One region of the Bradyrhizobium sp. A5 genome, then DNA from elsewhere that is predicted to be linked to it. Evidence: predicted binding sites of a transcription regulator. Region 1 holds the regulator's gene; each other region holds the start of a gene.
The links. Region 1 encodes LexA, which represses DNA repair genes until DNA is damaged. Its sites were predicted from a motif close to TGTTCNNNNTGTGTTCNG; they were not measured.
Positions count from the first base shown of each region.

Region 2: a site for LexA is predicted at 5,629-5,646, ahead of WHZ77_RS23255 (ImuA family protein). Genes of this name have one in related genera too.
Region 3: a site for LexA is predicted at 1,933-1,950, ahead of WHZ77_RS16300 (single-stranded DNA-binding protein). Genes of this name have one in related genera too.
Region 4: a site for LexA is predicted at 4,451-4,468, ahead of WHZ77_RS31550 (helicase-related protein). Genes of this name have one in related genera too.

Region 1 is NZ_CP148990.1:3,290,311-3,297,924, reverse strand. It holds gene WHZ77_RS15775 (alpha-hydroxy acid oxidase) at 1-341, shown strand, start outside; gene WHZ77_RS15770 (HAD family hydrolase) at 350-979, shown strand; gene WHZ77_RS15765 (hypothetical protein) at 1,128-1,310, shown strand; gene glp (gephyrin-like molybdotransferase Glp) at 1,568-2,779, shown strand; gene lexA (transcriptional repressor LexA) at 2,956-3,657, shown strand; gene WHZ77_RS15750 (hypothetical protein) at 3,703-4,050, shown strand; gene WHZ77_RS15745 (hypothetical protein) at 4,239-4,667, shown strand; gene WHZ77_RS15740 (GAF domain-containing protein) at 4,906-5,841, shown strand; gene WHZ77_RS15735 (ComEC/Rec2 family competence protein) at 5,851-7,614, opposite strand, start outside.
Region 2 is NZ_CP148990.1:4,856,644-4,864,257, reverse strand. It holds gene WHZ77_RS23275 (M20 aminoacylase family protein) at 1-1,071, shown strand, start outside; gene WHZ77_RS23270 (inorganic phosphate transporter) at 1,146-2,774, opposite strand; gene WHZ77_RS23265 (UdgX family uracil-DNA binding protein) at 2,872-4,314, opposite strand; gene WHZ77_RS23260 (putative DNA modification/repair radical SAM protein) at 4,314-5,549, opposite strand; gene WHZ77_RS23255 (ImuA family protein) at 5,711-6,502, shown strand; gene WHZ77_RS23250 (DNA polymerase Y family protein) at 6,396-7,614, shown strand, end outside.
Region 3 is NZ_CP148990.1:3,406,104-3,413,717, forward strand. It holds gene WHZ77_RS16290 (outer membrane protein) at 1-657, opposite strand, end outside; gene WHZ77_RS16295 (outer membrane protein) at 895-1,644, opposite strand; gene WHZ77_RS16300 (single-stranded DNA-binding protein) at 2,106-2,603, shown strand; gene gyrA (DNA gyrase subunit A) at 2,963-5,710, shown strand; gene WHZ77_RS16310 (potassium transporter Kup) at 5,767-7,614, opposite strand, start outside.
Region 4 is NZ_CP148990.1:6,666,539-6,674,152, forward strand. It holds gene fdxA (ferredoxin FdxA) at 37-375, opposite strand; gene WHZ77_RS31545 (S4 domain-containing protein) at 508-750, opposite strand; gene WHZ77_RS31550 (helicase-related protein) at 800-4,168, opposite strand; gene WHZ77_RS31555 (DUF3108 domain-containing protein) at 4,901-5,764, opposite strand; gene rpmB (50S ribosomal protein L28) at 6,290-6,601, shown strand; gene WHZ77_RS31565 (DUF262 domain-containing protein) at 6,836-7,614, shown strand, end outside.

The sequences.
Region 1 (7,614 bases):
ATGTGCTCCCGGAGATCGTCGATGCCGTGAAGGGCCGCGCCAAAATCATGGTCGACGGCGGATTCTGCCGTGGCACCGACATCGTCAAGGCGATCGCGGCGGGCGCCGACATGGTCGGCATCGGCCGGCTGCAATGCTGGGCCTTGGCGGCCAACGGCGAGGCCGGCGTGACGCGGATGCTGGAACTGCTGGAGGACGAGGTGCTGCGCTGCCTCGGCCTGCTCGGCGCCACCTCGTTCGCCGAAATTGACAAGTCCTGCCTGCACCAGGCCACCGCAACCAATGCGCCCAGCGTGTTCAGCGCGTTCCCGCTGTTCGACCACGATCCGTATCGCTACTGAGTGAAAGGATACAGGTGAACTCGCTCTCTCCCGGCAGCGCGGACGCGCTTCTGTTCGATCTCGGGCGCGTCGTGCTGGACATCGACTTCTCCAAGGCGATCGCCTGCTGGGCGGGACATGCCGGCTGCCCGCCCGAAGCGATCGTCGCGCGCTATGTTCGCGACGAGGCCTACCGGCTGCACGAGGTCGGCAAGATCAGCGACGAGGACTACTTCGCCTCGCTGCGCTCGTCGCTCGGGATCGGCATCTCGGATGCGCAGTTCCTCGAGGGCTGGAACGCGATCTTCGCCGGCGAGATGCCTGACATCGCCGAGCTGTTGCCGCGCGCGGCGAAGCAGCTGCCGCTCTACGCCTTCTCCAACACCAACCGGCCGCATGTGGACTATTTCTCGAAAGAGTATGCCGGGCTGCTCGACCATTTCCGCGGAGTGTACCTGTCGTCCAGTATCGGCCTGCGCAAGCCGGATGCGGAGGCCTTCGACCACGTCGTGGCGGCAATGGGCGTGCCGGCGAGCCGGATCGTGTTCTTCGACGATCTCGCCGAGAACATCGAGGGAGCCCGGGCATGCGGCCTGACCGCAGTGCACGTGACCTCGGCGACGGATGTCGGCAACGCGCTGAGGGCGCTCGGGATCTGACACAGAAGCAAACGGCCAATTCCCCGAACAATTTCAGCCGGCAATTCGGAACCAAAACACTCTGTGCAATTTTATACGCAGTTCCGGGAACGAATGCCCGCTTGCGGACTCATGAGTCTGTTGGGAATTTGGGATCGGACTTATCATCGTGCTGGGCAAAACCTACCTCACCAAGCAGGCCTCCCTGCTGATGAAATTCGCCAGAACCACCTCGGATTCTGACCTTTCCGCAAAACTGATCAGCAAGGCCGCCGACCTGAAAGCCCAAGCCGACCCGATGCCCGACAGGGACCAGGGCGCCGCAGCGCCGGATGTCAGTCCGCGCAGGTAGCCAAGGACGTGACCGACGCTAGCCGTGGCGCTCGTCATTCTCGTGCTTGCCATGGCCAAGCTGTTGCCGGTCTGTCTCGCCTCTCGGATCATGCCGCGGCGGAGCTGACGTCTATCCTTCGTTGACGTCCCCCTTCCTCCGCAAAGCAGACGACGCAGGATAAGTCATCCTGCGCCATCGCTGTTTTGCCTCCGCGCCTGCACTCAGCTAGAACTCTCGCCGCCGATTTGCAGAACGTGCTCGCAGGAGTCTTACCCGTGGCCTTGATGCCGGTTTCCGATGCGCTTGCCTCCGTGCTGGCGGGTGCAGAGCCTCTGGCCGAGGAAGCGGTCGCCCTCGACCAGGCCTTTCACCGCGTGCTCGGGCGCGATGTCGCGGCGCGGCGGACGCAGCCGCCGCAGGCGATGTCGGCGATGGACGGCTATGCGGTGCGCGCGGCCGACGCGGCGAAGATCGATTCCCAACTGACCGTGATCGGCGAGGTCGCGGCGGGCCGGCCGTTTGCGGGAACGGTCAGCGCCGGCGAAGCGGTGCGGATCTTCACCGGGGGCGTCGTTCCTGATGGTGCCGACGCCATCGTGATCCAGGAGGATACGGTTGCCGAGGGCAAGCGCGTCACGATCAAGGAAGCCGCCGTGACCGGGCGTCATATCCGTCCCGCCGGCGTCGACTTCTCGGAAGGAGACGTGCTGTTGCGCAAGGGGGCCCGCCTCACCGAGCGCGACCTCGCGCTCGCCGCCGGCATGAATCACCCGCATTTGCCCGTCCGCCGCCGTCCGAAGGTCGCCATCCTCGCCACCGGCGACGAGCTGGTGATGCCGGGCAGCGCGCCGGGTCCCGGCCAGATCGTCTATTCCAACGGCTACGCCCTGCACGCGCTCGCCCGCAGCGAAGGCGCCGACACCATCGACCTCGGTATTGCCGCCGACACACTTGCAGCGACCACAGCCGGCATCCGGCGTGCCCGCGAGAGTGGCGCCGATATCTTGATCACGACCGGCGGCGCCTCGGTCGGCGACCATGATCTGGTCCAGCAGGCGCTGCGGGACGAAGGCGTCTCGATGGCGTTCTGGAAGATCGCGATGCGACCGGGCAAGCCGATGATGAACGGCCGGCTCGGGGCGATGCGCGTGATCGGCCTGCCCGGCAATCCCGTGTCATCCTACGTGTGCGGCTTCCTGTTCATGGTACCGCTGATTCGTGCGCTGTCGGGCCGCTCGGTGATTCATCACCGCCGCGAGCGCGCGGTGCTCGGCCGCGACGTCCGCGCCAATGACCAGCGCGAGGATTATCTGCGCGCACGCCTCGAGCTGCGTGATGACGGCACGCTCGCTGCCATTCCCGTCAATCACCAGGATTCCTCGCTGCTTTCGAATCTCGCTGCAGCACAGGCACTTCTCGTGCGCGCGCCGTTCGCGCCGATGGCCGAATCCGGCACGCCCTGCGAGGTGCTGCGACTGCCCGTCTGACCGCCTCGTTCGCATGCGTTCTGCGAACTCTGCAGCGTTCACGGTAAATTAAGCAGTTGCGGAACATGTATCGAACATATAGTGTCCGTTCATGATTTGTTTCGAGCATGTAGCGGCTTACTGCTGAATTCAGCGTCTCGGAATCGGACGACATCAACCGGGGGATTTTGGTCGAGATGTTAACGCGCAAACAATACGAGCTTCTGCGATTCATCAGCGAACGGTTGAAGGAAAGCGGCGTGCCGCCCTCCTTCGACGAGATGAAGGACGCGCTCGATCTGCGCTCGAAATCGGGCATCCATCGTCTGATCACCGCGCTCGAGGAGCGCGGCTTCATCCGCCGGCTGCCGAACCGCGCCCGCGCCATCGAGGTGATCAAGCTGCCGGAGCTTCAGGCCGCCGCCGGCAGCCGCCGCGGCTTCACGCCGAGCGTCATCGAGGGCAATCTCGGCAAGGTGCGCACCACCTCCAGCCCGCCCGCCGACGAGGGCGAACGTCCCGTCGCGGTGCCGGTCATGGGCCGGATCGCAGCCGGTACGCCGATCGAGGCGTTGCAGACCCGCAGCCACACCATCAGCGTACCGCCTGACATGCTCGGCTCGGGCGAACATTACGCGCTGGAAGTGCGCGGCGATTCCATGGTCGACGCCGGCATCCTCGACGGCGACATGGCGCTGATCCAGCGCAACGAGAGCGCCGACACCGGCGATATCGTCGTGGCATTGATCGACGACGAGGAAGCGACGCTCAAGCGCTTCCGCCGGCGTGGCGCCTCGATCGCTCTCGAGCCCGCCAATGCGGCCTATGAAGTGCGCATCCTGCCGCCCAACAGGGTGAAGATCCAGGGCAAGCTGATCGGGCTCTATCGCAAGTACTGAGCAAATGCTGAACCTGTCGCCCGACCGCCGATTTGCGAGCGCGCGTTGACGATTGGAGCGGACGATTGTCCGCTCCCGCTGGATAGTCTTTCTGGTTTCGCGCAGATTATCCGGCCCTTCTTCCGGCGCTACATCCTCGACACGCCGCACAAAGCAGCGCTGCTTTGCGGCCTCAGGGCCCGAGGGGACGTCATGCGCAAGATCATCTCAAGTATAGTCGCGGCGGCGCTGATCGCAGCATCAGCGTCGCAGGCCTTTGCCGCACAGGCACGGCGCCCGATCCGCAAGGAGACAGTGGCCAGCCAGCAAATCCGCAGTGCCCACAACGCGACCGAGCAGTCCTCGCAACCGGGCTGGCAATATTCCGGCTGGTCGGCGCCTGCTGGCCGCTGACACGCGCGGCCTTTATGCACGGAAGCAGGCTTTGGTCCGGTGCATCCGAAAAAGATAATGTGATCGCAGATTGCGGCGGCGAGCCGCAGATTTGCCTACAACCGGGCAGACGCTTGGTGCTTCCACTCTGATAGAGGCCTCCGCCTCAGAAGAGGCGCGGGCTGCTATCTCGCATGAGGAGCACCCCGATGTGTGACTACAGCCTGCATGCCGTCGCATCGCGTCCCGCGGAAGTCGGCGAGACGATCGTCTCGACAACCTTTCGCGGCACCTCGACGCGAGGCTTTGCCTCCGCAGCAGATCCGGCCGTTGCGGTCTGCCTGTTGCCGGGAACGGAGCTCGCCTTCGCCGACAATGTCCGCTACGACAATCGCTGGATCTGGACGCGCAGCGTCAACTCCCGCGTCGGCAAGTTCGGCAAGATCGATCCGCACATTCCCGACCGTCATCATGATGCGATCGAATTCCCCGACGGCAAATACGTGCTGGTGACGCAGCTCGTCGAAGGCCAGCACGCGACCGTGCTGCAACTGCCGGTGACCCAGCCACTTGGCGAAAATAAGCCGCAGTCCAACGCCGACGGCCGACCGACGGTCACCCGCCTACCGATCGGCTGACGCAGCCATCCCCGGCCTTCCAGTCGGGACACAGGATTGAAATCGCCATCGCCGGCCGAGGCCGGCGACACGGATTGGCTTGCGTCTCCAAAACCCGAAGCGGCGAAGCCAGCCCACCATTCCTCCCCGCCGCACGAAGTTTGCGCGGTCCTGCCTGAATTTTGAACGTCCGTTTCCGCAAACAAATGGCCGATGCTGTCCCGGCTGGTGTCTTGGTTCGAGGCGGCGGGCACGTTCGATGAAGACCTTCATTCGCGTCGTTGAACTCTGGGTGCCCGACCGGACGCGGATGCGGTTGGAATTCGGCGGCGGCCTCTACAGCCAAGGGTTATCCGCGTTCAAGGCCGCCAGCGAAGATCTGCGTTTCGGGTATGACGAGGGCCTTCCCGGCAAGGCCTGGGCCTGCGGCCATCCCGTGATCCTCACCAAATTCGCCAACTCCTACTTCAAGCGGACCGATCAGGCCCTCGCAGCCGGCCTCACCTGCGGCGTGGCCGTGCCGGTGTTCGCCGGCGAATTCCTGCAAGCCGTCATGGTGCTCTTCTGCGGTGACGACGAGGCACATGTCGGCGCGATCGAGCTCTGGCACAACGACGCTCAAATCTCCCACGAGATGGCGCTGGTCGACGGCTATTACGGCGCGGCGGAGATGTTCGAGTTCAACTCCCGCCACACCAAGTTTCCGCGCGGCTTCGGCCTGCCCGGCCGCACCTGGAAAGCCGGCCTGCCGCTGATCATCAAGGATTTGCACGACGCCAAGAGCTTCCTGCGCTGGGAGGACGCTGCCAAGGTCGGGATCAATCTCGGTGTCGGCGTGCCCTACCGGACCGGCGCCGATCAGACATGGGTCCTGACCTTCCTCTCGGCGCAGGCAACGCCGATCGCGCGACGCTTCGAGATCTGGGTCCCGAACGAGGCCCGCTCGGCGCTGGTGTTTCGCGCCGGCGATTGCAGTGCGCAGAACGACCTCGCCGCGCTTTATGCGGATAAATCCATCGCCAGGAGCGACGGCAGCATCGGCGGCGCCTGGGCTACCGGCATGCCCGCGCTCAACGACGCGCATGACGGCTCGATCGCGGCAGCTCAGGCCCGCACAGCTGGGCTGAGCCAGATGGTGGCCCTGCCGGTGATCGGGAACGCCCGGCTCGAAGCCGTGCTCGCCTGGTACCTGTAAGCCGCCCGCTCAGTCCTCGGCCTGCAAGTCCGCCTCGGACGGCGTCGCGTCCCGGTTGCGGGGAGCGGCCACCTGCGGCGCGAGGCTCGCGCCGAAATCAGCCTCACCGGCGGTCGCCGGCGACCACGGGCGGTCAGTGCCCCTCGCCTTCATCGCCTGAACCGCAAAACCATCCCCTCGCTGTGTCAGTGCAAGCGCGCCCTGGGCCGAAAGACGCAGCCGGTCGACCACCATCGCCGCGCAATCCGGCGGCGCGGGCCGAGCCGTCACCACCAGCGCGGCGCGGCTGCAATCGTCCGCAAGCGCATCGATGCGCAATGCCAGCGCGACCAGGCGCCCGTCGGCAAGCGGCGTCACGCAACCTGACTCGTCGCAGGACACGCCGTCGCTGAGCGAGGCGCCGCCGGCGCCGCGCGGATCGGCGTCGGCCGCCAGCCACTCCTTCAACAGAAAGCTGTCCCTGCTCGCCCGGATCAGATGCAGGTGTCCGTCCCTGCCCCGCACCGCAACGCTCTGGCCGTCACCGGCGATGAGAATGTCAGGTTGCCGAACGAATAGGCCCCAGGCGATCGCAGCCAACAGCAACAGCCCGCCCGACCAGCGCAGCGGCGTGCGCAGCAGGCCCATCACAATGATCCCGAGGCTGGCCGCGATCAGTGGCGCAATGCCGAAAGCCGGGATGCGGCCGATCGCGCCCGGCAACGCCGCCACCCAGCGCGACACCGCGATCATCCAGTCGATGCCGATCCCCATCAGCCACCAGAACACACCATCTAGTCCGAACGGCGCCGCAATTAGTCCCAGCAGTCCGGCCGGCATCACCAGCGCGATCCGCGCCGTCGCCGAATGATCGGGCGAGACGAACAGGTTCGGCATGCCGATCTGCACCAGCGCCACCAGCCCGAGCGTTGCCGCGAACGACATCTGAAAACTGGGATGAACGAGCGACTCCGGCGCCACCGCGAGCACGATCAACGCGGCCACCGCCAGCGTGCGGAAGGTGATGGCGCGCCTATCGACCATCACCGCGATCAGGACCACAGCCGTCATGAAGAACGATCGTTGCGTCGCGACCTCCGCCCCCGACAGCAGCAGGTAGAACGCGGCTGCGACGAGCGCCGCAGCCGCCGACCACTTCTTGATGGCAAAGCCGACCGCCAGTCCCGGGATCAGAGCCAGCAGTGCACGCACCGCGAAGAAGACCACGCCGGCGACGACGGCCATGTGGTAGCCGGAGATCGAAAGCACGTGACCGAGCCCCGAGATGAACATCGCATCGTTCACGGGCGTGGTGATCGCATCGCGCCGACCTGTCAGCAGCGCGGTCGCGATCGCGCGGTTGTCGCCGTCGAGCGTGGCCCGAATGCGCGCATCGATTGCATCGCGCAGCCCCTGCATGATCGCGGCATAGCGCAGCCGCAGTCCACCGGCATCAGGCGGCACGGAGGCAGCGATCGCGCCCATCACGAAGCCGGACGCACCGATGCCCTGAAAGAACATGTCGCGTGAGAAATCGTAGCTGCCCGGGCGCACCGGCGAAATCGGCGGCATCAACCGCGCCTTCAGCTGCACGAAGCTGCCGACCTCGGGGGCTGTCCCCTTGCGCACCGAGAGGCGCACGCGCTCGAGCTTGACGTCGCTGCGCTGCGCCTCCATCGCGGTGACGCGCAGCACGAAACGGTCGGTGCGCTCGCGGATGTCACGGGTCTCGACGAAGCCCGACAGCGACACCGAATAGAGCGATTTTGCCAGCACCGTGTGCGCGATGCGCGC
Region 2 (7,614 bases), 1.6 Mb from region 1:
GCAGCATTCGTGGCAGATCGGCTGCGCGAGTTCGGCTGCGATCAGGTCGTGACCGGACTCGGCCAGACCGGCGTGGTCGGAGTGATCAAGGGCAGCAAGCCGGCCGGCGAGGGGCTCAAGGTGATCGGCATGCGTGCCGACATGGACGCGCTGCCGGTCGACGAGCAGACCAACCTGCCTTACGCCTCCAAGACGCCCGGCAAGATGCACGCCTGCGGCCACGACGGCCACACCGCGATGCTGCTCGGCGCAGCCCGCTACCTCGCCGAGACCCGCAACTTTGCCGGCGATGCGGTGGTGATCTTCCAGCCGGCCGAGGAGGGCGGCGCCGGTGGCGCAGCCATGGTCAAGGACGGCCTGATGGAGCGTTTCGGCATCGAGCAGGTCTACGGCATGCACAACGGTCCCGGCATTCCGGTCGGCTCGTTCGCGATCCGGCCGGGCGCCATCATGGCGGCAACCGACGAGGTCGACATCAACATCGAAGGTCTCGGCGGCCATGCCGCGCGTCCGCACAAATGCGTCGATTCCGTGCTGGTCGGCGCGCAAGTGATCACCGCCTTGCAGTCGATCGTCGCGCGCAGCGTCGATCCGCTGGAATCGGCCGTGATCTCGATCTGCGAATTCCATGCCGGTAACGCCCGCAACGTCATTCCGCAGACCGCGACGTTGAGGGGCACCATCCGCACGCTGTCGCCGGAGGTGCGCAAGCTGGTCGAGAAGCGCGTGCGCGAAGTGGTGGCGGGCGTGGCGCAGATCACCGGCGCCAGGATCGATCTGCACTACAAGAACAACTATCCGGTCGTGATCAATCACGCTGCGGAGACCGAGGTCGCCAAGCGCATCGCGAAGCAAGTCGCGGGCGATGCCAATGTGCACGAGATGCCGCCGCTGATGGGCGCCGAAGATTTCGCCTATATGCTGGAAGCCCGGCCAGGCGCCTTCATCTTCTGCGGCAACGGCGACAGCGCCGGCCTGCATCACCCCGCCTACAATTTCAACGACGAGGCGATCGTGTTCGGCACGTCCTACTGGGTCAAGCTGGTCGAGGAACAGCTCGCGGCGTCGTAAGGCCGAATTCAAAGCGCAAATGAAAAAGGCCCGTGCATCGCACGGGCCTTTTGTCTTTGCGAGGATGTGATCGTTCAGAAGATCCGCGAGAAGATCACGTAGAGCGTCGCCGACAGCGCAATCGCGCAAGGCAGCGTCAGCACCCAGGCCATCAGCAGGTTGCGGATGGTCGCCATTTGCAGGCCCGAACCGTTCGCGGCCATGGTGCCGGCGACGCCTGAAGATAGTACGTGGGTTGTCGAGACCGGCAGGCCGAACACGTCGGCCGCGCCGATCGTGGCGGCGGCGACGAGCTCGGCGGAGGCGCCCTGCGCATAGGTGAGATGGGTCTTGCCGATCTTCTCTCCGACCGTGACCACGATACGCTTCCAGCCAATCATGGTGCCGAGGCCAAGCGCGATGGCGACCGCGATCTTCACCCAGGTCGGGATGAACTTCGTGGCGGCGTCGAGCGAGCCCTTGTAGGTGTTGAGCACCGCGACATCGTCTTTGCTGAGGTCGTTTTCCTTGTCCTTCATCAGGAAGCGGATGGCTTCCGAGGTCAGGTACATGTCGTTGCGGGTGTTGCCGACGGCTTCGGCCGGCACCTTGTTGAGCGAGCCATATTTGGCAACCTGGTCGCCGACGTCCTTCACCAGCACGGCGAGCGAGGGATAGGTGCCCTCGTTGAGCTTATGCAGCGCGATGTACTGCGTCACCGCCGGACGGGGATCGCCGATGATGCTGTGGCCGGCGCCCTTGGCCGCGATCACCTTGGCGGCGGCTTCCGAGGTCTTCTGGAACTGGGCGACCTGGGAGTCGGGCAGCGCGCGGTTGAGCGCGTAGGCGGTCGGCACGGTGCCGATCAGGATCAGCATGATCAGGCCCATGCCCTTCTGGCCGTCATTGGAGCCGTGGGCAAAGCTGACCCCGGTGCAGGTCGCGATCAGCAGGCCACGGATCCACAGCGGCGGCGCCTTGTTGCCTTCGGGGGCCGCATACAGGGCCGGGTTGCGCACGACGAACTTGAGCAGCAACAGCAGCGCGGCTGCGCAGACGAAGCCGAACAGCGGCGACAGCAGGAGCGCGTAGCCGATTTCGGTGGCCTTGCTCCAGTCGACGCCCGAGGTGCCGTCACGGCCGCGCATCACGGCGTTGGCAATGCCGACGCCGATGATCGAGCCGATCAGCGTGTGCGAGGAGGAGGCTGGCAGGCCGAAATACCAGGTGCCGAGATTCCACAGGATCGCGGCGATCAGCAGCGCGAACACCATCGCGAAGCCGGCGCTGGAGCCGACCTGGAGGATCAGCTCGACCGGCAGCAGCGAGACGATGCCGAAGGCGACAGCGCCGGAGGACAGCAGCACGCCGAGGAAATTGAAGAAGCCCGACCACATCACCGCGACTTCGGCCGGCAGCGAATGGGTGTAGATCACGGTCGCGACCGCATTGGCGGTGTCGTGGAAGCCGTTGACGAACTCGAAGCCGAGAGCGATCAGGAGCGCGACGAACAGCAGGATGTAGGGCAGGTAGGTCGTAACCTTTGCGCCGGTCGCGGTGACGTCGACATAGATGCTGTAGGCGACGAACAGCAGGCCCGCGGCGAGGATGCCGAAGAACAGGATCATCGTCAGCGGGTTGAAACCCTTGTCGAGATTGGGCCGGGAAGCCGGCTGGACAGGCGTCGGATCGCCTACCGCACGGTCGAATGCAACATCTGTCATTTTTGGACGCCCTTTGGCTTTTTTGAAGGGCTATTGTCCGCGATGGATTTGAAGGCTGGATGACAGCTGCGTCGTATCGTCGCTTTCTCACCGGTATTTATGCGGCGCGTGCGGCCTTCTTCTGCAAGCCGGCCGCGATCTTCAGATCTTCGACAAAGCGCTGATATTCCAGCGCCTTCGCTTCCGGATCAGGCAGCCGCAGCAGATAAGACGGATGCACCGTCACCAGTGCCTTGCGGCCGTCGGGAAGATCGATCAGTCGGCCGCGGGTCTTGCCGATCGGGGTGATCTTGCCGAATACGCTTTGCGCGGCGGTGGCGCCCATCGCAACGACGAGATCAGGTTGAACGACCGCCAGCTCCCGCTCATACCATTGCCGGCACGCCTTGATCTCTGGCGTCGCCGGCTTCTGGTGCAGGCGGATCTTTCCACGCGGCACGAATTTGAAGTGCTTCACCGCGTTGGTGACATAAACCTTCTTGCGGTCGAGGCCGGCCTCCGCCAGCGCGCGGTCGAGCATCTGGCCGGCCGGGCCGACGAAAGGATGGCCGGCGAGGTCTTCCTTGTCGCCGGGCTGCTCGCCGACCAGCATGATGGTCGCGTCTTTCGGGCCTTCGCCGAACACGGTCTGCGTCGCGTCCTTGTAGAGCGGGCAGGCGCGGCAATGGGCGGCCTCCGCGCGGAGCGCATCGAGATCGTCGGCAGCAAGCTTGCGTGTCATCGGAGCCTCCGGTCGCTTTTGTGGCTTGTGCGGGTCGGTTGCGGCACTGGCGAGCATGGCGCCGGTCATGCGCTCGGCGTCCTCGATCAAAGGCTTAATGATTGAGGCTTCGGGCAGGTTCCTCCAATACTTTTTCGGCATCTCCGCCTGCATCGCCTTCACCTTCAACCGCGCCGGATTGAAGATGCTGGCGTAGTAACGCCGCCAGGTTTCCTCCAGCCGGTCTTCGCCAGGTGCTTCGCTCTTGCTGACGCCCGGCGTGAACGAGAGCGCGTGGCCGTCCCAATGCGCGCAGAGGTCTGGCGTCAGGATCGACCAGGGCATGTCGGCAAAGCGCTTGGCAAAGAACGGCGCGGCGAGCTCGACGATGTGGTGCTCCGGCTCGAACCAGGCGACGTAATGCGCCTGCCGTTCCCTGCCGATCTCGCGGAAGCGCACGAAGGCTTGCATCTTGTGCTCGTCACGATGGACCGCTCTCGCCATCGCAATGACCTGCGCGACGTCAGGGTCGGTCGCGACCTCGATGAGATCGTGACTGTCCTTCAATCGCCAGAGCAGGCGATAGAGGATCGCAAAACGCTGGGAATCGCGGTGCAGAACTGCTGACTGTGCGAGGTTGACGAATTTGCCTGATACGTTGAAGGTGCCGTCGTTCACCTCGAGGATCGGAGACGGTGCGGGCGGCGCGAACAACTCGGCTTCACCGCCTTGCACGGTCCAGATGACATCGGTTGGCTGCACATGATGAAGCACGAGGCTGCGTGCGGCTTTGCGCCAGCCGTGGAAATCGGTTTCGGTGTCGAGGGTGATGTACTGCATCAGAAGCCAAATCCCAGTTGCGTTGCCTTCGGCTTGAACCGCTCGATGAGCCCGGCCGCATCGAGCCGATGTGGGGCGGGCCGGTGATCGCTGAGGACGATGAACGGCAGCGCCTTGTTCCGGGGGATGTGCAGCCGCGCGAGATCGGCCGCTCGGATCGTTGTGGTGCGCCGCGTCGCGATGATGCGTTCGACCGCCTTGGTGCCGAAGCCGGGCACGCGCAGCAACTCCTCGCGGCTGGCGCGGTTGATGTCGAGCGGGAAGCGGTCGCGGTTGCGCAGCGCCCAGGCGAGCTTGGGGTCGATGTCGAGCGGCAGCATGGCGCTGTCGTCCACGATCTCCGCAACGTCGAACCCGTAGAACCGCATCAGCCAGTCGGCCTGGTAGAGCCGGTGCTCGCGCAGCAGCGGCGGCTGCACCAGAGGCAAGGCGCGGCTGGCATCGGGGATCGGGCTGAAGGCGGAATAGTAGACGCGCCTCAGCCGGTATGAGCCGTAGAGATTGGCGCTTGTGTGCAGGATGGTGTGGTCGGAGGCGCTATCTGCGCCGACGATCATCTGCGTGCTTTGGCCGGCGGGCGCGAAGCGTTGCGGCCTGGCCTTCGTCTTTGCGCTGCGGCTATCCTCGGCCTCGTCCAGTTTTAGCCGCAGCCGGCCCATGGTGCGGCGGATCGCGCGTACGTCCTTCTCCGGCGCAAATTGCTGCAGGCTCGTCTCCTCGGGCATCTCGATGTTGATGGAGAGGCGGTCGGCATATTTGCCGGCTTCCGCGATCAGCGTGTCGTCGGCCTCGGGAATGGTCTTGAGGTGGATGTAACCGCGGAAGTGATGCTCCTGGCGCAGTTTGCGCGCGACGCCGACCACCTGCTCCATCGTGTAGTCGGGGCTGCGGATGATGCCGGAGGACAGGAACAGCCCTTCGATGTAGTTGCGCCGGTAGAAGTCGAGCGTCAGCTTGACCACCTCGTCGATGGTGAAGCGGGCGCGCGGCACGTTGGAAGAGGCGCGGTTGACGCAATAGAGGCAATCGTAATTGCAGGCGTTGGTCAGCAGCACCTTGAGCAGGGAGATGCAGCGTCCGTCCGGCGCGTAGGAGTGGCAGATACCCATGCCCGGAGCGGTCGAGCCCATGCCCTTGCCGTCGCTGGAATCCCGCTTCTCGGAGCCGCTGGAGGCGCAGGACGCGTCGTATTTGGCGGCGTCCGCCAGGATCTCCAGCTTGCGTTGTACGTCCATCGTGAATCCCTTTGATTCAGCTCATGAATCAGACCGAATGCCAATTCGATTGACTCCCGGGCCGCCGTTAGCTTTATATTAGAACATATCATGAACAAATGAGCCAGCCGCAGGTTCTTATTTTTGAGAGCCTCGGCAATCACCCCTGAAGGAGCGGCGACATGAGCGGCGCACGCATCAGCGCGCTTGCGACCTTGCGCGGCCAGATCGAGCGCATCGAGACGGCGGAGGTCGTACATCAGCGCGATCGCGTCGCGCTTGGCCATCGCGAGGTCGACAGCGCGCTAAAGGGCGGGCTCGCGCGCGCGGTGATCCACGAGGTGTTTTGCGAGGGCCGGCAGGGGGCGGCCGCGACGGGTTTCGTCATGGGTCTCGCGGGGCGCGTGTCGGCGCGCCGGCCGCTGCTGTGGGTGCGGCAGGATTTTTCGGAACTGGAGACCGGTGCGCTGTCGATGAGCGGGCTCGTCGAGCTCGGCCTCGATCCGCGCCGCGTGGTGATGGTGCGCGCCGCCGATGTCGAGAGCGCGCTGCGCAGCTCGGCCGACGCGCTCGCCTGCGATGCGCTCGGGGCCGTCGTGCTCGAGCTCTGGGGCGAGACGCGGCAGTTCGATCTCGTGGCAAGCCGCAAGCTGACGCTGGCCGCGCAATCTTCCGGTGTCACCGGCTTGATGCTGCGGATGGCGGCGCAGCCGCTGCCTTCGACCGCCGAGACGCGGTGGATGCTGCGCGCGGCGCATTCGCCGCCGGGTGCGATGTGGGGTGCATGGGGCGCGCCTCGCTTCGATGCCGAGCTGTTGCGCAATCGTCATGGCCCGTGCGGCCGGTGGATCATGGAATGGAAATGTAATGAGTGCCAGTTCAGTGAACCGTCGGCGCATCCTCAGCCTGTGGCTGCCGCGCCTGCCCATCGACCGGATCCAGCGGTTTTTGCCGAGCATCGTCGCGCAGGATGAGCCGTGCATCGTCGTCATCAAGGACAACAATGCGCTGGTGATCCATGCGCTTGACGATGCCGCGTCGCGTTTGGGGCTGTATATCGGCCAGCCGCTGGCCAATGCGCGGGCGATGTGTCCGGACTTGAAAGTGTTCGACGCCGATGTCGTGGCCGACGCGAAGACGCTCAGTGACATCGCCGACTGGTGCGACCGCTTCACGCCGCTGGTGGCGCTCGATCCACCGCACGGGCTGTTCCTTGACATCACCGGCTGCGCGCATCTGTTCGGCGGCGAGGCGGCACTGTTGCAGACGCTGGTCCGTGCGCTCGGCCGGCAGGGTTTTGCCGTCAGCGCGGCGATTGCCGGCACCTCGGTTTGCGCGCGTACGCTGACGCGGCAGACCTCAGGCACCATTGTTGCCGATGGCGGGGAAGCCGCGGCGATCGACCGGTTTCCGGTGTCCGCGCTCGGTGCCGGCGAGGCCATCACCACCGGTTTGCGCCGTGCGGGCCTGAAAACCATCGGCGATGTCGCTGCGCGCGCGCCGAGCGAGATCACGGCACGGTTCGGCGCGCGGTTCTCCACGCTGCTCGCGCATGCGTTGGGGCAGGGCGATGCGCCGATCAATCCGCGAAAGCCGCTGCCCGATTACATCGTGGAGAAGCGCTTTGCCGAGCCGATCGCGACCGACACCATGATCGCGATGACGCTGTCGCGCCTTGCCGACACATTGATCGCGTCCATGGAGAAACAGGGCAAGGGCGCGCGCCGGCTGGAAGCCGCCTTCTTCCGCACCGACGGCGTGGTGCGCGCGATCATGGTCGAGACCGGGCGGCCGGTGACGAAAAGCGCGGTCATCGACCGTCTGTTCCGCGAGCGTCTCGATGCGCTCGCCGACCCGCTCGATCCCGGCTTCGGCTTCGACATGGTGCGGCTGTCGGCGAGCCGCACCGAGATCGTGGTGCAGGAGCAGCGCGATCTCGACGCCCATGTCCATGACAATGACGAGCTCGCCGCGCTGATCGACCGGATCGCCGCGCGTATCGGCGGAAAACGCGTCGTCGTGCACCTGCCGCAGGACACGCATATCCCCGAATGTGCGGTGGTGGCCGCGCCGGCGCAGCACCATC
Region 3 (7,614 bases), 120 kb from region 1:
ATAGTTCACGCCGACCTGCACGGTGTGGAGGTTGAGCGTGCCGGTGGGCAGGACGCCCGAGAAGTAGGTCTCGCCGCCGAGGCTGCGATAGAGGTACTCGCCCTTGACCGACCACTGCGGCGCGAAGAACGCTTCGACGCCGGCGCCGACGGTCCAGCCGGAGTGCCACTTGCTGTCCGACGCGGTCACGCCGAGCGCAGACAGAGACAGCTTGTTGTCGATCCAGGCGTAGCCGCCGGTGCCGTAGAACAGGACCTGGTTGACGGCGTAGCCGATGCGGCCGCGCACGGTGCCCATCGCATCGGTCTTCGAGGTGAGCGTGGTGGTCACAACGCCGAAGCCGGGGACGGCAACGGGGCCGGTCGCCGAAGCGCTGACATCGGCCCAGGCGCCATCGGCCTCGATGCCGAACACGACATTGCCGGTCTGCCAGTTGTAGCCGGCGGTGCCGCCGACGAAGCCACCCTTCATCTTCGGATCGCCCGAGCCGTTCTCCCAGGCGCCGCCACCGACGATACCGAGATAGAAGCCGGTCCAGTTGTAGACCGAGGCCACAGCCACCGGTGCCTTGGTGTAGGGGCGGGCCGCGAGATCAGCGGCCGAAGCCGGAGCGGCGAGAGCGAACAAACAGGCCGAAGCCAACAAAACCTTCTTCATAATCAACCTAATCCCAGTCCCGGTTTCTGTTTCTGCCTTCCGTGCGTTCGGAAGGACATCGGACGCGTTGGTCCAACTGACGTCGGCTTACACCATTGAAGCCGCAAGTTGTGTCTCTCAAAAGCCACAGCGGTTGCAGAATGTAATGGTTACTGACGCACTAATCCGGCGGCTTGCCCTCAGCAAAAAGGCCGGCGCGAGGCCGGCCTTTGATCTGCAAGTGATATCAGAAGGATATCAGTACTTCGCGACGACCGGGCCGCCCCAGTTGAAATGATAGTTCACGCCTGCCTTGATGGTGTGGACGGTGTCCTTCCACTCCGAACGATCGGTCGGAATCCCGCTGTACTGGATCGAGCTCTTGCCGAAATCGATGTAGTTGTACTCGACCTTGGCCGACCAGTTCGGAGCGAACATGTATTCGGCGCCGGCACCGACCGTCCAACCCCAACGCCAGTCATTCTGGACGAAGACGTTTCCGGGAATGCCATCGTAGCGGTGCTGGATGTCACCGACCGCTGCACCGCCGCTGACGAACCAGAGCGCGGGACCAGTCGAGTAGCCGAGACGGCCCTTGATGTCGCCGAAGCCGCGAATCTTCGTGAAGTAGGTGTCACCGACGCCGGCATTGATCTCGGCAGAACGGCCGCTGATGTCAGCCCAGTGGTAGTCGCCCTCGATGCCGAATACGGCCGGGCCGGACTGCCAATTGTAGCCGAACACGCCGCCGACGAAGCCGCCGCTGGTGTCATACTTCTGGGTCCCGGCGAAGATCGCCGTATTCGGAGCGTCGAAGAAGGTCTCGTCACTACGGCCCCAGCCGCCGCCGCCCTGCACACCGGCATAGAAGCCGGTCCAGTTGTAGATCGGGGCGGGCGCGACCATCGGCGCCTTGGTGTAGGGACGCGCGGCCATATCAGCCGCATTCGCAGGAGCCGCCAAGCCCAACGCAGCGGCACCCAATGCAACCAGCAAAGTTTTATTCATTACGGTCTCTCCCATGTTTGTCCGCTTCACAAAATTCCCCAAAGCGGACCATCAGGCGCGATGCCCATACGATCTAATTCCGAGGCAAAGCTAGCCCGATTTGGCGCCAGAGTCCGTCTCCGAAATACCACAGTCGCGAACGAACGAAATGGAACTAAGTAAATGAATGTTAAGTGATTTTTCGTCTTACCGGGAACCCAAAAAAGTTCCATCGGGTTCCGTCGCCGTAGTCCAGTTTAAGTTCCACTCTGCCAGTTGATTCAGCAGTTACTCACCACAGACCCAGTTGAGAACAAATCTGGAACAAGCCCATCGTCGATGCTATATATGGGGATAACCTGAGGGGTGACGGGCTGATCCGCCCTCGCGAGCGTATAGGGTTCGCCTCAACAGGGTGGCAGAGGACCGTTTCGCGCGGACCCCGCCTTTGAGATTCAGTGGCATTCGGAGTGGAGAGCGGCATGGCGGGAAGCGTCAACAAGGTCATTCTGGTTGGAAATCTCGGCAAGGATCCTGAAATCCGCCGCACCCAGGACGGGCGGCCGATCGCGAATTTGAGCATCGCGACCTCCGAGACCTGGCGCGACAAGGCGACCGGCGAACGCAAGGAAAAGACCGAGTGGCACCGCGTCGTGATCTTCAATGAAGGACTCTGCAAGGTCGCCGAGCAGTACCTGAAGAAAGGCGCCAAGGTTTACATCGAAGGCGCGCTCCAGACCCGCAAATGGACCGATCAGGCCGGCGTCGAGAAGTACTCCACCGAGGTCGTGCTGCAGGGCTTCAACTCGACCCTGACGATGCTCGACGGCCGGAGCGGCGGCGGAGGCGGCAGCTTCGGCGACGAGCCGGGTGGCGATTTCGGCTCCTCCGGGCCCGTCAGCAGCGCGCCGCGCCGTGCGGTTGCCGCCGGCGGTGGCGGCGGCCGCAACAGCGACATGGACGACGACATCCCGTTCTGAGAACGGCGGTCGCAAGACGAGGACGCGCCGGCAGGATCGGCGGCGCTTCCCGTTTCGTATGAGCAAATCTCACTAATCGGCAGGAAGGGCTCGGGATTTCCGGGCCCGCTTCATGTTTGAGGTGAGCTTGGATCGCCGATCGGCAAACGGGCTGACGGGGTGGGCTCGCCGCGCGACTTGCCCGGCGGTGCGGGCGGCTTGGGAATGCCGATTCCGGGTTCTTCCAGGGCGTTGCTTGTAAGGCCTTAAGTCGTTGGAAAAATAAGCGGAAAAAGCGCTTCCCTTGACCCCCGCGAGGGTGGTTATCAGGGGGGCGATGCGCTATATGATTCCCAGATAAAACCTCACCGGATTCCCCCTTGGCTGACGACGACGACAAGCCCGGCGACCAGCCGGCGCAACCCTCGGATATTCGACCCGTCTCCATCTTCGAGGAGATGAAGAAGTCGTATCTCGACTACGCCATGAGCGTGATCGTGGCGCGGGCGCTGCCCGATGCCCGCGACGGCCTGAAGCCGGTGCACCGGCGCATCCTGTACTCGATGCACGAGCAGGGCCACACGCCCGACAAGAAGTACGTCAAATCCGCCCGCGTGGTCGGCGACGTCATCGGTAAGTATCATCCGCACGGCGACCAGTCGATCTACGACGCCATGGTCCGCATGGCGCAGGACTTCTCGATGCGGGTGCCGCTGATCGACGGTCAGGGCAATTTCGGCTCGGTCGACGGCGATCCCCCGGCCGCCTATCGTTACACCGAGGCGCGGCTGACCAAGTCGGCGCTGGCCCTGCTGGCCGATATCGACAAGGACACCGTCGACTTCCAGCCGAACTACGACAACAACGAGACCGAGCCGTCGGTTCTTCCGGCCAAGTTCCCGAACCTCCTGGTCAACGGCGCGGGCGGCATCGCGGTCGGCATGGCCACGAACATTCCGCCGCACAATCTCGGCGAAGTCATCGACGCCTGCGTGGCGCTGATCGACAATCCCGCGCTCACCGTCGACGAACTCATCAACATCGTGCCCGGACCGGATTTTCCGACCGGTGGCGTCATTCTCGGGCGCGCGGGCATCCGCGCCGCCTATCACCTCGGCCGTGGCTCGATCATGATGCGGGGGAAGGTCGCGATCGAGACCATCCGCAAGGAGCGCGAGGCGATCATCATCACCGAGATTCCCTACCAGGTGAACAAGGCGACGATGGTCGAGCGCATCGCCGAGCTGGTCAAGGAAAAGAAGATCGAGGGCATCGGCGACCTGCGCGATGAATCCGACCGCGACGGCTATCGCGTCGTGATCGAATTGAAGCGCGACGCCGTGCCGGACGTGGTGCTGAACCAGCTCTACCGGTTCACACCGCTGCAGACGAGCTTCGGCGTCAACATGGTGGCGCTCGACAGCGGCCGTCCGCGGATCATGCATCTGAAGGACCTGCTGGCGATCTTCGTCGACTTCCGTGAGCGGGTCGTCACGCGTCGCACCAAGTTCCTGCTCGCCAAGGCGCGCGATCGCGCCCATATCCTGGTCGGTCTCGCCATCGCGGTCGCCAATATCGACGAGATGATCCGCGTCATCCGGACCTCGCCCGATCCGACCACCGCCCGCGACACCCTGATGTCGCGCGACTGGCCGGCCCGGGACGTCGAGGACATGCTGACGCTGATCGACGATCCGCGCCATCGTATCAGCGAAAACGGCACGATCCGGCTGTCGATGGAACAGGCGAGGGCCATTCTGGACCTGCGCCTGCAGCGGCTCACCGCACTCGGCCGCGACGAAATCCGCGACGAGCTCGACAAGCTCGCCGGCGAGATCGCCGACTATCTCGACATTCTGCGCTCGCGCGAGCGCGTGCTTGAAATCATCAAGACCGAGCTTGCCGAGGTGAAGGCCGAGTTCGCCACGCCGCGCCGCACTGTCATCATCGAGCAGGAAGGCGAGGTCGAGGACGAGGACCTGATCCAGCGCGAGGACATGGTCGTCACCGTCTCCCACGCCGGCTACGTCAAGCGCGTCCCGCTGTCGGCCTACCGGGCCCAGCGCCGCGGCGGCAAGGGCCGCGCCGGCATGCAGACCCGCGACGAGGATTTCGTCAGCCGCCTGTTCGTGGCTTCCACGCACACGCCGGTGCTGTTCTTCTCGTCGCGCGGCCAGGTCTACAAGGAAAAGGTCTGGCGGCTGCCGATGGCCGCGCCGAACGCGCGCGGCAAGGCGCTGATCAACATCCTGCCGTTGGAGCAGGGCGAGCGCATCACCACCATCATGCCGCTGCCCGAGGATGAATCGACCTGGGGCAACCTCGACGTGATGTTCGCGACCACCGGCGGCAACGTCCGGCGCAACAAGCTGTCCGACTTCGTCGACGTCCGCCGCTCCGGCATCATCGCCATGAAGCTCGACGAGAACGAAGCGATCGTCGACGTTCAGATCTGCACCGAGCACGACGACGTGCTGCTCACCGGCGCCGGCGGCCAGTGCATCCGCTTCCCCGTCACCGACGTTCGTGTGTTCACCGGGCGCACCTCGATGGGTGTGCGCGGCATCGCGCTTGCCGAGGGCGACAAGGTGATCTCGCTCGCGATCCTGCGCCACGTCGAAACCACCTCGGACGAACGCTCTGCCTATTTGAAGATGCGCCGTGCGGTCGCCGGCGAAGCCGTGGCCGACGAGGCTGCGGTGGATGCCGAGGCCGAAGAGACGACCTCCGGCAGCTTCCAGCTTCCGCAGGAGCGCTACATCGAGATGTCGGCGGCCGAGCAGGTCGTGCTCACCGTCTCCGTCAACGGCTACGGCAAGCGGACCTCGTCCTACGAGTACCGCACCACGGGCCGCGGCGGCAAAGGCATCGTCGCCATGAGCGTCAACAACCGCAACGGCAACCTCGTTGCATCCTTCCCCGTGGAGGATGCCGATCAAATCATGCTGGTCACCGACAAAGGCCAGCTGATCCGCTGCCCGGTCGAAGGCATCCGCGTCGCCGGCCGCTCGACCCAGGGCGTGATCGTGTTCGACACCGCCGAGGACGAGCATGTGGTGTCGGTCGAGCACATCACCGAAGAGGCTGAGAGCGGGAACGGCGCCAATGGGGAGACGAGCGGGGAGTGATCATTCACCCCTCGCAGCCCGCAAGGCGCGAAGCGAAATCCGGGCTACGAATTTCCCTAAATCTCCAGCTCCGTCCCGAACTCCACCACCTGCTTGGTCGGCACGCCGAAGAACGCCGCGGAGCGTTCGGCGTTGCGCTGGAGGAATGCGAACACGCCTTCGCGCCAGACCCACATGCCCGGGACGTCCTCGCGCGGGATGATGGTCTCGCGGCCGACATAGTAGGTGACGTCGGAGAGGTCGAGGCCGGGCAGCTTGCCCTGGCGGCAGGTGAGCTTGAGCCCGTCATAGATCGTCGGGTTCTGCATGAAGCCGTAATGCAGGATCACGCGGGTGATGCCGGTGATGATCTCGATCACCTCGGCGCGCTCCTCGTCGGCAATGTGAGGAGCATCCTCGATCAGGACGGTGACGAGGACGATGCGTTCGTGCAGCACGCGGTTGTGCTTGACGAACTGCGTCAGGGTCAGCGGCACGCCGCGCGGCGCGGAGGCCAGGAACACGGCGGTCCCGGGCAGCCTTGCGCTGCACTTGTTGACCGCGGTCTCGATCAAATCCTCCTCGGGCTGGCGCAGCCGCGCCCGCGCGGCCTCGACCAGCTTCACGCCGGCCCGCCAGGTCAACATCAGGAAGGCGACGAGCGCGGCGAGCAGCAGCGGAAACCAGCCGCCCTCGAACAGCTTGATCGAGTTGGCCGAGAAGAAGATCATGTCGATCACGAAGAAGAATCCGTTCACGGCGACGACGAGCCAGGGCGAAAAACCCCACTGGATCGCGAGCAGCGCGGCCAGCAGCGTGGTGATCGCCATCAGCAGCGACACAGCGATGCCGTAGGCGCCGGCGAGCGCGTCCGAGGTGCCGAAGCTCAGCACCGCACCAAGTGTTGCGGCGGCGAGCAACCAGTTCACCAGCGGCACGTAGATCTGGCCGATGGCGTCGCTCTGGGTGTGGCGGATCTGCATGCGCGGCAGGAAGCCGAGCTGGATCGACTGCTGGGTCAGCGAGAACACGCCGGAAATGATCGCCTGCGAGGCGATCACGGTCGCGACCGCGGAAAAGGCGACCAGCGGATAGTGCAGGGCGTCGGGGCAGAGCTGGAAGAACGGATTCTCGATCATGGTCGGATCGGTGATCAGCAGCGCGGCCTGCCCGAAATAGTTCAGCACCAGCGCCGGCAGGCAGATTGCGAACCAGGCGAGCCGGATCGGGAAGCGGCCGAAATGCCCCATGTCGGCATACATGGCCTCGCCGCCGGTCACCGCCAGAAACGCCGCGCCGAGGATGGCGAAGGAGACGTGGAAATCCTGGTGGATCAGGAACTCGAAGGCATAGAGCGGGCTGAGCGCGGCCAGCACCGCCGGGGCCTTGACGATACCGTGGATGCCGAGCGCGGCGAGCACGACGAACCAGGCCAGCATCACCGGGCCGAAGATGCGGCCGATGAATCCGGTTCCCTGCTTCTGCATTATGAACAGCCCGATCAGGATGACGACCGTGACGGGTACGACTAGTGGTGCAAGCGAGGGGGCATCGACCTTGAGGCCTTCGATCGCGCTGAGCACGGAGATCGCCGGCGTGATCGCGCCGTCGCCATAGAGCAGCGCGGCGCCGATCAGGCCCACCACCAGCAGATGGGCTCGCCAGGTGCCGGGTTGGGCGTGGCGGGCATGCAGCAGCGCCAGCAGCGCGACGATGCCGCCTTCGCCGCGATTGTCCGCGCGCAGGATCAGCAGCGCATATTTGAACGAGATGATGAGCAACAGCGCCCACAGGATCAGCGAGGCAATCCCCAGAACAGCGTCGTGGCTCAATGTGCCGCCATGAGCGGCCGCCTTGGCGGCTTCCTTCAGGGCGTAGAGGGGGCTGGTGCCGATATCGCCATAGACCACCCCGAGGGCGCCCAT
Region 4 (7,614 bases), 3.4 Mb from region 1:
GTTCACGAAGGTATTAGGGTTAAGTTTGAGCCCGAATTAGTCTCCGGAGCCGGGGTTCGGGGAGAAATATTTCTCGAACTTGCCTTCCATCCCGTCGAATTCCTTCGCGTCGGCGGGTGATTCTTTCTTCTGGGTGATGTTCGGCCAGCTCTTGGCGTAGTCGGCGTTGACCGACAGCCACTTTTCCAGGCCCGGTTCCGTATCCGGCTTGATGGCGTCGGCGGGGCATTCCGGCTCGCACACGCCGCAGTCGATGCACTCGTCAGGATGGATGACGAGCATGTTGTCGCCCTCGTAGAAACAATCGACCGGGCAGACCTCGACGCAGTCGGTGTACTTGCACTTGATGCAGTTTTCAGTGACGACGTAAGTCATCCAACGCTCCGAAAAGCTCTTTTAGAAGTCGCGGCTTGCGTAGCGCGGATGGCCCGGCGCTGCAAGGTCGGGAACGGCCGATCATGACGGCTTTGTGTGTTTGACGGACCAAGAAATGAATTCAAGGCGCAATTAATTGCGTCGAGAATCCGGATTGCCGTCAGTGAGCTCCTCGTAGAGCGCGCGGGCCGAGGCGGCATCGCCGCGGCGCTCGTTGAAGGCAGTGACTTTCAACACCCGCACGGTGCGGTCCAGCGCGATGGTGAGCACGTCGCCGGTCTTGATCGGGTGCCCCGGCGATGTCTCGCGCGCGCCGTTGATGCGGACGCGGCCTTTTTCGACGAGCTCAGCCGCGGAGGTGCGCGCCTTCACCACCCGCGCATGCCATAGCCATTTGTCGAGGCGCTGCCGCTCGCTCGTGGGGCTACTCCTTGCGCCCCGCGAGCTGCTCCTTCAGCGCAGCGAGTTTTGCGAAGGGCGAGTTCGGATCGACCGGACGATCGCGCTCGCGCGGGTTCGCGCTCGAGGCGTAGGGGCGCAGCGAGGGACCACCCTGACGATCGCGACCCTTGTCGCGGTCGCGGCCGCGGTTGTCGCGGTCGCCACCGGGCTTGCCCTTGTTGCGATCGCCGCCGAACTTGCCCTTGTTCTTGTCGCGATCCTTGCCTTCGAAGCGGCGGTTCTTGTCTTCGCGCCCTTCCTGACGCGGCGCGCCTTCAGCACCGCCCTCGCGTGGCTTGCGGAAATCCCGGCGACCGCCGCCATGACGATGACGCTCGCCCGGCTTGGCGCCTTCGGCAGCTTCGCCGGCAGCACCCTCGGCGGGCGCGGCGCCTGCTTCGGCGCCCGCCTGCGGACGCTGATTGTGATGGCGCTGGTGACGATGACGCTCGTGGCGCGGCTTGCGGTCCTCGTGACGGCCGGCAGGACGCCAGACTTCGATGAGTTCAGGCTCGGCAGGTGTGGCTGCGGCTTCCGCAGGCGCGGCGGCATCGGCCGATGCGGCGGCTTCCGGCTCGGCCGGAGCAGCCTCGGCGGGAGCAGCCTCAGCAGCCTCTTCCGCAGGCGGCGCGATGCCGGGGGCGTCTTCGGGCGTGACGGGTGCCTCGGGGGACGCTTCGAGCGCCGGCTCTTCGGGGGCGGGCTCGTCGTGCTGCTCCATGCCGGGCGCGTCTTCGACGGTCACAGGCTCGGCGGCGGCTTCGACTGGGGTGTCCGCGGGCGCTGCCGCCTCTTCGACCGGAGTTTCGGTCGCGACGACTTCAGCCTCGGCGGCCGTCGTCTCCGCAACGGCAGCGACAGGCTTCGGCGGCAGCGGAGCTCGCTTCTCCATGCGATAGCCGAGCGCGCGCAGCACCGAGGCGAAATCCTCGCCGGCCGAGCCGGTGAGCGAGGTCATCGCCTGCGTCACGATGAAGCTGCGGCCGTCGAACGTGCCGGCGGGCTTTTCGCCGGGCGAATTCTCGCGCCAGGCCAGAGCCGGGCGGATCAAATCGGCCAGGCGCTCCAGGATATCGACGCGGACGGCGCGCTCGCCGGCCTGCTTGTAGCCGAGCACGCGATAGGCATCGCGCGGCAGCTGCTTGTCGACCGGGAACGAGGTGCGGCCCGAAGAGGCCAGATGCTGCGCGCCCGACAGCGAGGACAGATCGACATTGTCCTGCTTCAGCGCCCACAGCAGCGCGGCGAGCGCACGGGCGGCCGGCTTCAAAAGCCCGGGGAAATAGATGTGATAGGCGCCGAAGCGGACGCCGTATTTGCGCAAGGTCGCGCGCGAGGACTGGTCGAGATCCTTCAGCTCGCTCGCGATCTTGGGACGCTCGAGCACGCCGAGCGCCTCGACCAGCTGATAGGCGATGCCGCGGGCAATGCCGGTGACGTCCTCGGCCCTGGAGAGCTCGAACATCGGCCCGAGCAGCTTCTCGATATGGGTCTTGAGCCAGAGCTCGAGCCGCGCCTGCACCTTCTCGCGCGGCGGGCCGCTGAGACGCTCGTCGGAGATGATGCGGATGCGCGGCGCCAGCGCGTCCTCTGCGGCAGACAGTCGCGCCACGGCGTCGCCGGTCCAGCGGATGGTGCCTTCCGACGTCAGCACGAACTGCTCGTCGGGCGCGCCGCCCAGTTTTTCGGCCCGCGCGTTGATCTCGCCGGCGAGCACCGCTTGCGCGGCAGCCTGCAAGGCTTTCGCATCGGAGCCGGCTTCCGCCGCATCCGGTGCAAAGGTGAAGCCATCGAGGCGGCCGATGACATGGCCTTCGACGATGACTTCGCCGGTCTTGCCGATTTCCGTATTCAAGCTCGTGTTCTCCCGCAGGCGGCGCATCAATACACTGGTCCGGCGATCAACGAAACGCTCAGTCAAGCGTTCATGGAGCGCATCCGATAATTTATTTTCGACCTCGCGGGCGATTCCCTGCCAGCGTTCGGGGTCTCTCAGCCAGTCCGGGCGGTTGGCGACGAAGGTCCAGGTGCGAATCTGCGCGATCCGGGCCGACAGCGTGTCGATGTCGCCGTCGACGCGGTCGGCCTGGTCGACCTGGGCCGCGAACCAGGAATCGGGGATGCAGCCCTTCTGCATCAGGAAGCCGTAGAGCGTGGTGACGAGCTCGGCGTGGGCCGCGGGCGACAGTTTCCTGTAATCCGGGACCTGGCAGGCCTCCCACAGCCGTTCCACCGCGTCCTTGCCATGTGCGATATCGCGCACATCGGCGTCGCGGGCGGCGTGGTCGAGCACGCGCATGTCCTCGGCGATCGGGGCGCGCGTCAGCGCCTCATGGCCGGGCGACTGGTTCAGCGACACCTGGAGTGCGCCGAGCGAGGAGAAATCCAGCTTCGAGTTGCGCCATTGCAGCATCTTCACGCTGTCGAAGGTGTGGTTCTGCAGCGCGTTGACGAGCTCGGGCTCGAACGGCCCGCAGCGGCCGGTGGTGCCGAAGGTGCCGTTGCGCGTGGCTCGGCCGGCGCGGCCGGCGATCTGCGCGAATTCGGACGGCGTCAGGCGGCGGAACTGGTAGCCGTCGTATTTGCGGTCGGAGGCGAAAGCGACGTGGTCGACGTCGAGATTGAGGCCCATGCCGACGGCGTCGGTGGCGACGAGATAGTCGACGTCGCCATTCTGGAACATCTCGACCTGCGCATTGCGCGTGCGGGGCGACAGCGAGCCCAGCACCACGGCGGCGCCGCCATGCTGGCGCTTGATCAGCTCGGCGATGGCGTAGACCTCGTCGGCGGAGAAGGCGACGATGGCGGTGCGGCGCGGCTGGCGGGTGATCTTGCGGTCGCCGGCAAATTCCAGCTGCGACAGCCTCGGGCGGGTGATCATGGAGACGCCGGGCAGCAGCCGCTCGATGATGGGGCGCATGGTGGCGGCGCCCAGCAGCAGCGTCTCGTCGCGGCCGCGGCGGTTGAGGATGCGGTCGGTGAAGACGTGGCCGCGTTCGAGGTCGGAGGCGATCTGGATCTCGTCGACGGCGAGGAAGGAGACATCGAGGTCGCGCGGCATCGCCTCGACGGTCGAGACCCAGTAGCGCGGCGATCTCGGCTTGATCTTCTCCTCGCCGGTCACGAGCGCGACGGCCTCGGGCCCGACCCGCGCGACGATCTTGTTGTAGACCTCGCGCGCGAGCAGCCGCAGCGGCAGCCCGATCAGGCCGGACGAATGCGCGAGCATCCGCTCGATGGCGAGATGGGTCTTGCCGGTATTGGTCGGCCCGAGCACCGCGGTGACGCCAGCGCCAGGCACGCGATCGGAATGGGAGCGCTCGGAGCCGAAGGGGGAGGAGGAAAAGGGCATCTGTCTGATTAGGTAGTGCCGATTGGGGCGAATGTCAGTGCTGTTTGGGGCGCGTCGTGGGCTGGTGCCTGATCCGTCATCCTGAGGTGCTCGCGAAGCGAGCCTCGAAGGATGCGCGGCCCGGATCTCGCCGATCGTATCCTCGCGGCAGCAGCCGGGCCCGTCGCCCTTCGAGGGCCGCTGAAGAAGCGGCCACCTCAGGGTGACGGGAATGGGAGGCGCCTCCAAAAATCCCGCGCAACTGTCTCACTTTGCGACGCTTTTCCCGCTGGCCTTAAGTTTCGGAACGACTCCAGAACGAATCGCGGCCGAATCGCTGACTCCCCCGAGAGTCCTGTTCCGTTCACGCAACATGTCGCGGGGCTCTATTTAGTGAGCACTAGATGGAGTTTCGGCCTGCCGCACAAGCGACGATTTGATGACGGAAACTGTTAAGTTGGGGACGGCGCGGAGTCGAATCAGAATCAGGGAGGAGTCAAATGGATTCCCGGATTCGCACCCTTCAAACTCGGTTCCGCGAAAACAACCCCATGCACAGTAGGGAAGGTGTTGAAAAGGCGTCGCTTTCTTACCATCCCCTGGAGGGGGAGGGTCGGCGCCCGTTGAGCGCAGCGAAATGGGCGACGGGGTGGGGTGATCTCTCCACTCGGGCACCGCTCGTAAGGAGAGATCACCCCACCCCGCTCGCGCTACGCGCGATCGACCCTCCCCCTCCAGGGGAGGGTAAGGACGTCACTGCGTCTTGGCGACCTTCGGCGGCTGGGCTGACGTGATGAAGCTGGTCGCTTCCAGCATCGCAGGTCCCAGCGGCGTCGGGACTTTCAGCCAGAACGGGACCAGGACGCGGGTGCCCGCGATCGGCGCGAAGGCGACCTCGATGTTGCGCTGGGCGGCGAGATATTTGATCACGGGGCGGTCGGGGATGTAGCCGGCCACAGGCACGAAATACAGCGAGCAGACCACGACCGGGCCGTGATAGCCCTTCTCGGCCTTCACCGCCTCCATGCGCTTGAAATCGAGCTTCAGCTCGTAGCGCATGCGGCCGTCGAACACCGCGGCGCTGCCGTGGCAGGCGTCCGGCGACAGCACATCGCCAGTGCCTGATACGCGCACCAGCGAAGCCGTCATCGGGTCCCAGACGCCGCGGCGATGCGCTTCGGTGACGACGATGCGGTCGGGATCGACCGGCGGCTCCGGCACGATGCCGAACTCCTTCACATTGCCCTTGTCGAGCGTGATGTGGATCTCTTCGGTCTTCTTCGAGGTGGTGGTGGAGGCCTGGTAGCCGGTCGCGACCAGCGCGCCGTTGACGACCCGGCCCTGCGAGGCGCCGCTGCCGGATCCGTTGGCGATCGATTTCAACAGGCCCGAGGTGCCGCCCGAGGCCGCGGCCGAGAATACATCGTCGCCGATATCGATGTTCCAGACGCCCTTGCCGACGGGAATGCCGGCCAGCGTCGCCTCATACTGGGCCTCGAGCTTGCCCTGCGCCGCCGCGGGCGCGGCTCCCCACGCCACGGCGAGCCCGCAAAGGGCCGCCACAGCCAGCCGGCCGGCAGACGCTGGCCGGGGCAGATGTCGGGAGGATGCGGGCACGAAACGATCCAATCGGAGTGCAGACGCAGGTTACTTAAGCCAAAAACCTCGGCAAACAATGCGTCTGGACATGTCAGGCGCGGAACTCCACCTGTTATCTCGATGGTGAATACGCCCTTTATGTGATGGTAAGGTGCGGCAAACACTGCCGTTTTGGTGATCGGGGCTCTTCGCCTCTCCCGCTGCCCCCTTCCCCTTCGCCCCGCTTGCGGGGCCGCGACGAGCTTCGCTCGCGCCGAGAGGGCCGGGGTGAGGGGGACTCTCTCCGGGGGCGGTCATAGTTGCTCACTCGGCCGGCCCCTCCCTTGCGGAGACTCCCCCTCACCCGGAATCCGCGCTAATCGCGCGCATTCCGGCCTCTCCCCGCACGCGGGGAGAGGCGAAAGGGCAGCCCAAATCCTTGACTACCCGCCCCTTCCCCCCTATACGTCCGCCCGCTCCCTGCAAGGACAGAGAATTAGCCCCCCGTGGCGCCCCGAATGGCGGCCGCAAATCGTTGGGGGCTCGAACCTAAGGATTGATGCCATGTCTCGCCGCTGCGAACTGACGGCCAAGGGCCCCCTCGTCGGGAACAAGGTCAGCCACTCCAACATCAAGACCAAGCGCCGCTTCCTGCCGAACCTCGTCAACGTGACGTTCATCAGCGAAGCCCTGGAGCGCAACGTGCGCCTGCGCGTCTCCACCAACGCGGTGAAGAGCGTCGACCACAATGGCGGCCTCGACACCTATTTGCTCAAGGCCAAGGCCGACCTGCTGTCGCCGCGCGCCCTCGAGCTGAAGCGCGCCATCCAGAAGAAGGTCGGCCCGTCGGTCGCGCCGGAGAAGAAGGCGAGCTAAGCGAATTTTTTGAATTGGGCGAGGGCTAGGTTGCGTCGCGTGGCGTAGGCTTAGCCAAGTAGAGTTTGCATGACGGCCGGATCGGAAGATCCGGCCGTTTTTGTTTTTTGGGATGACGGACAACCAATTGGATATCCGCAAGTCGATATTGCTACCGGCGCGCGATCATAGAATATTGCGTCGGCATACCGGCCTTCACTTCTAATGCCCACTTTCGCGGGAATATCTTAGCTCATGAAGCTCAGTGCTTGGGACCCGGACATCCGGAGTCTCGTTAACCGGATTGACGCAGGCGACGTCGACCTCCAGCCTGATTTTCAGCGGCAAGAGGTCTGGCCAATCGCGAAGAAAAGACGGCTGATCGACACCGTGCTTCGCGAATGGTCAATACCGCCAGTTCATTTCGTTGTGACTTCCGACAATCGCCTCGAAGTACTCGACGGGCAGCAACGCCTTGCGGCGTTACGCGACTTTTTGCATGACAGATTTTCGATCGATGCAACCATTAGCCCCGTCGATGAGACACTCAAGATACTTCATGGGAAATTTTACAGTCAGCTCGACCCACCAACGAAGAGGAAGGTCGACAATTATCCGCTAAGAGGATTCCGAATTAGCGAATACGATCCCGAAGAACCTAACGAACTGTTCTATCGACTGAACCAGCCCACAAGCCTCACGGCTGGCGAACAGCGAAATGCCTTGTTTGGCCCTGCCCGCGAACAGCTGAAGCGGCTCGTAGACAATTTTCAAGCGCTTGAGAACACCAAAGAAACAATCGGCTTTTCGAATGCGCGGATGGCCTATGATGACATTTTTGCAAAACTTCTGTTCTTTCTAGACAAACGGAATTTCGGCATCAGAGCGAGCGAAACTCTAATATCTGAAAGATTCAAGACGAAAGAGGGATTTAGCCAGTCGGTCGTGGACGACGCGCAAAAATCAGTAGAGTATTTTTCGCAAAGTCGAGAACAGGCAGGTTCTTCACGCTTCAACAAAGCTAGCGTTCTCTC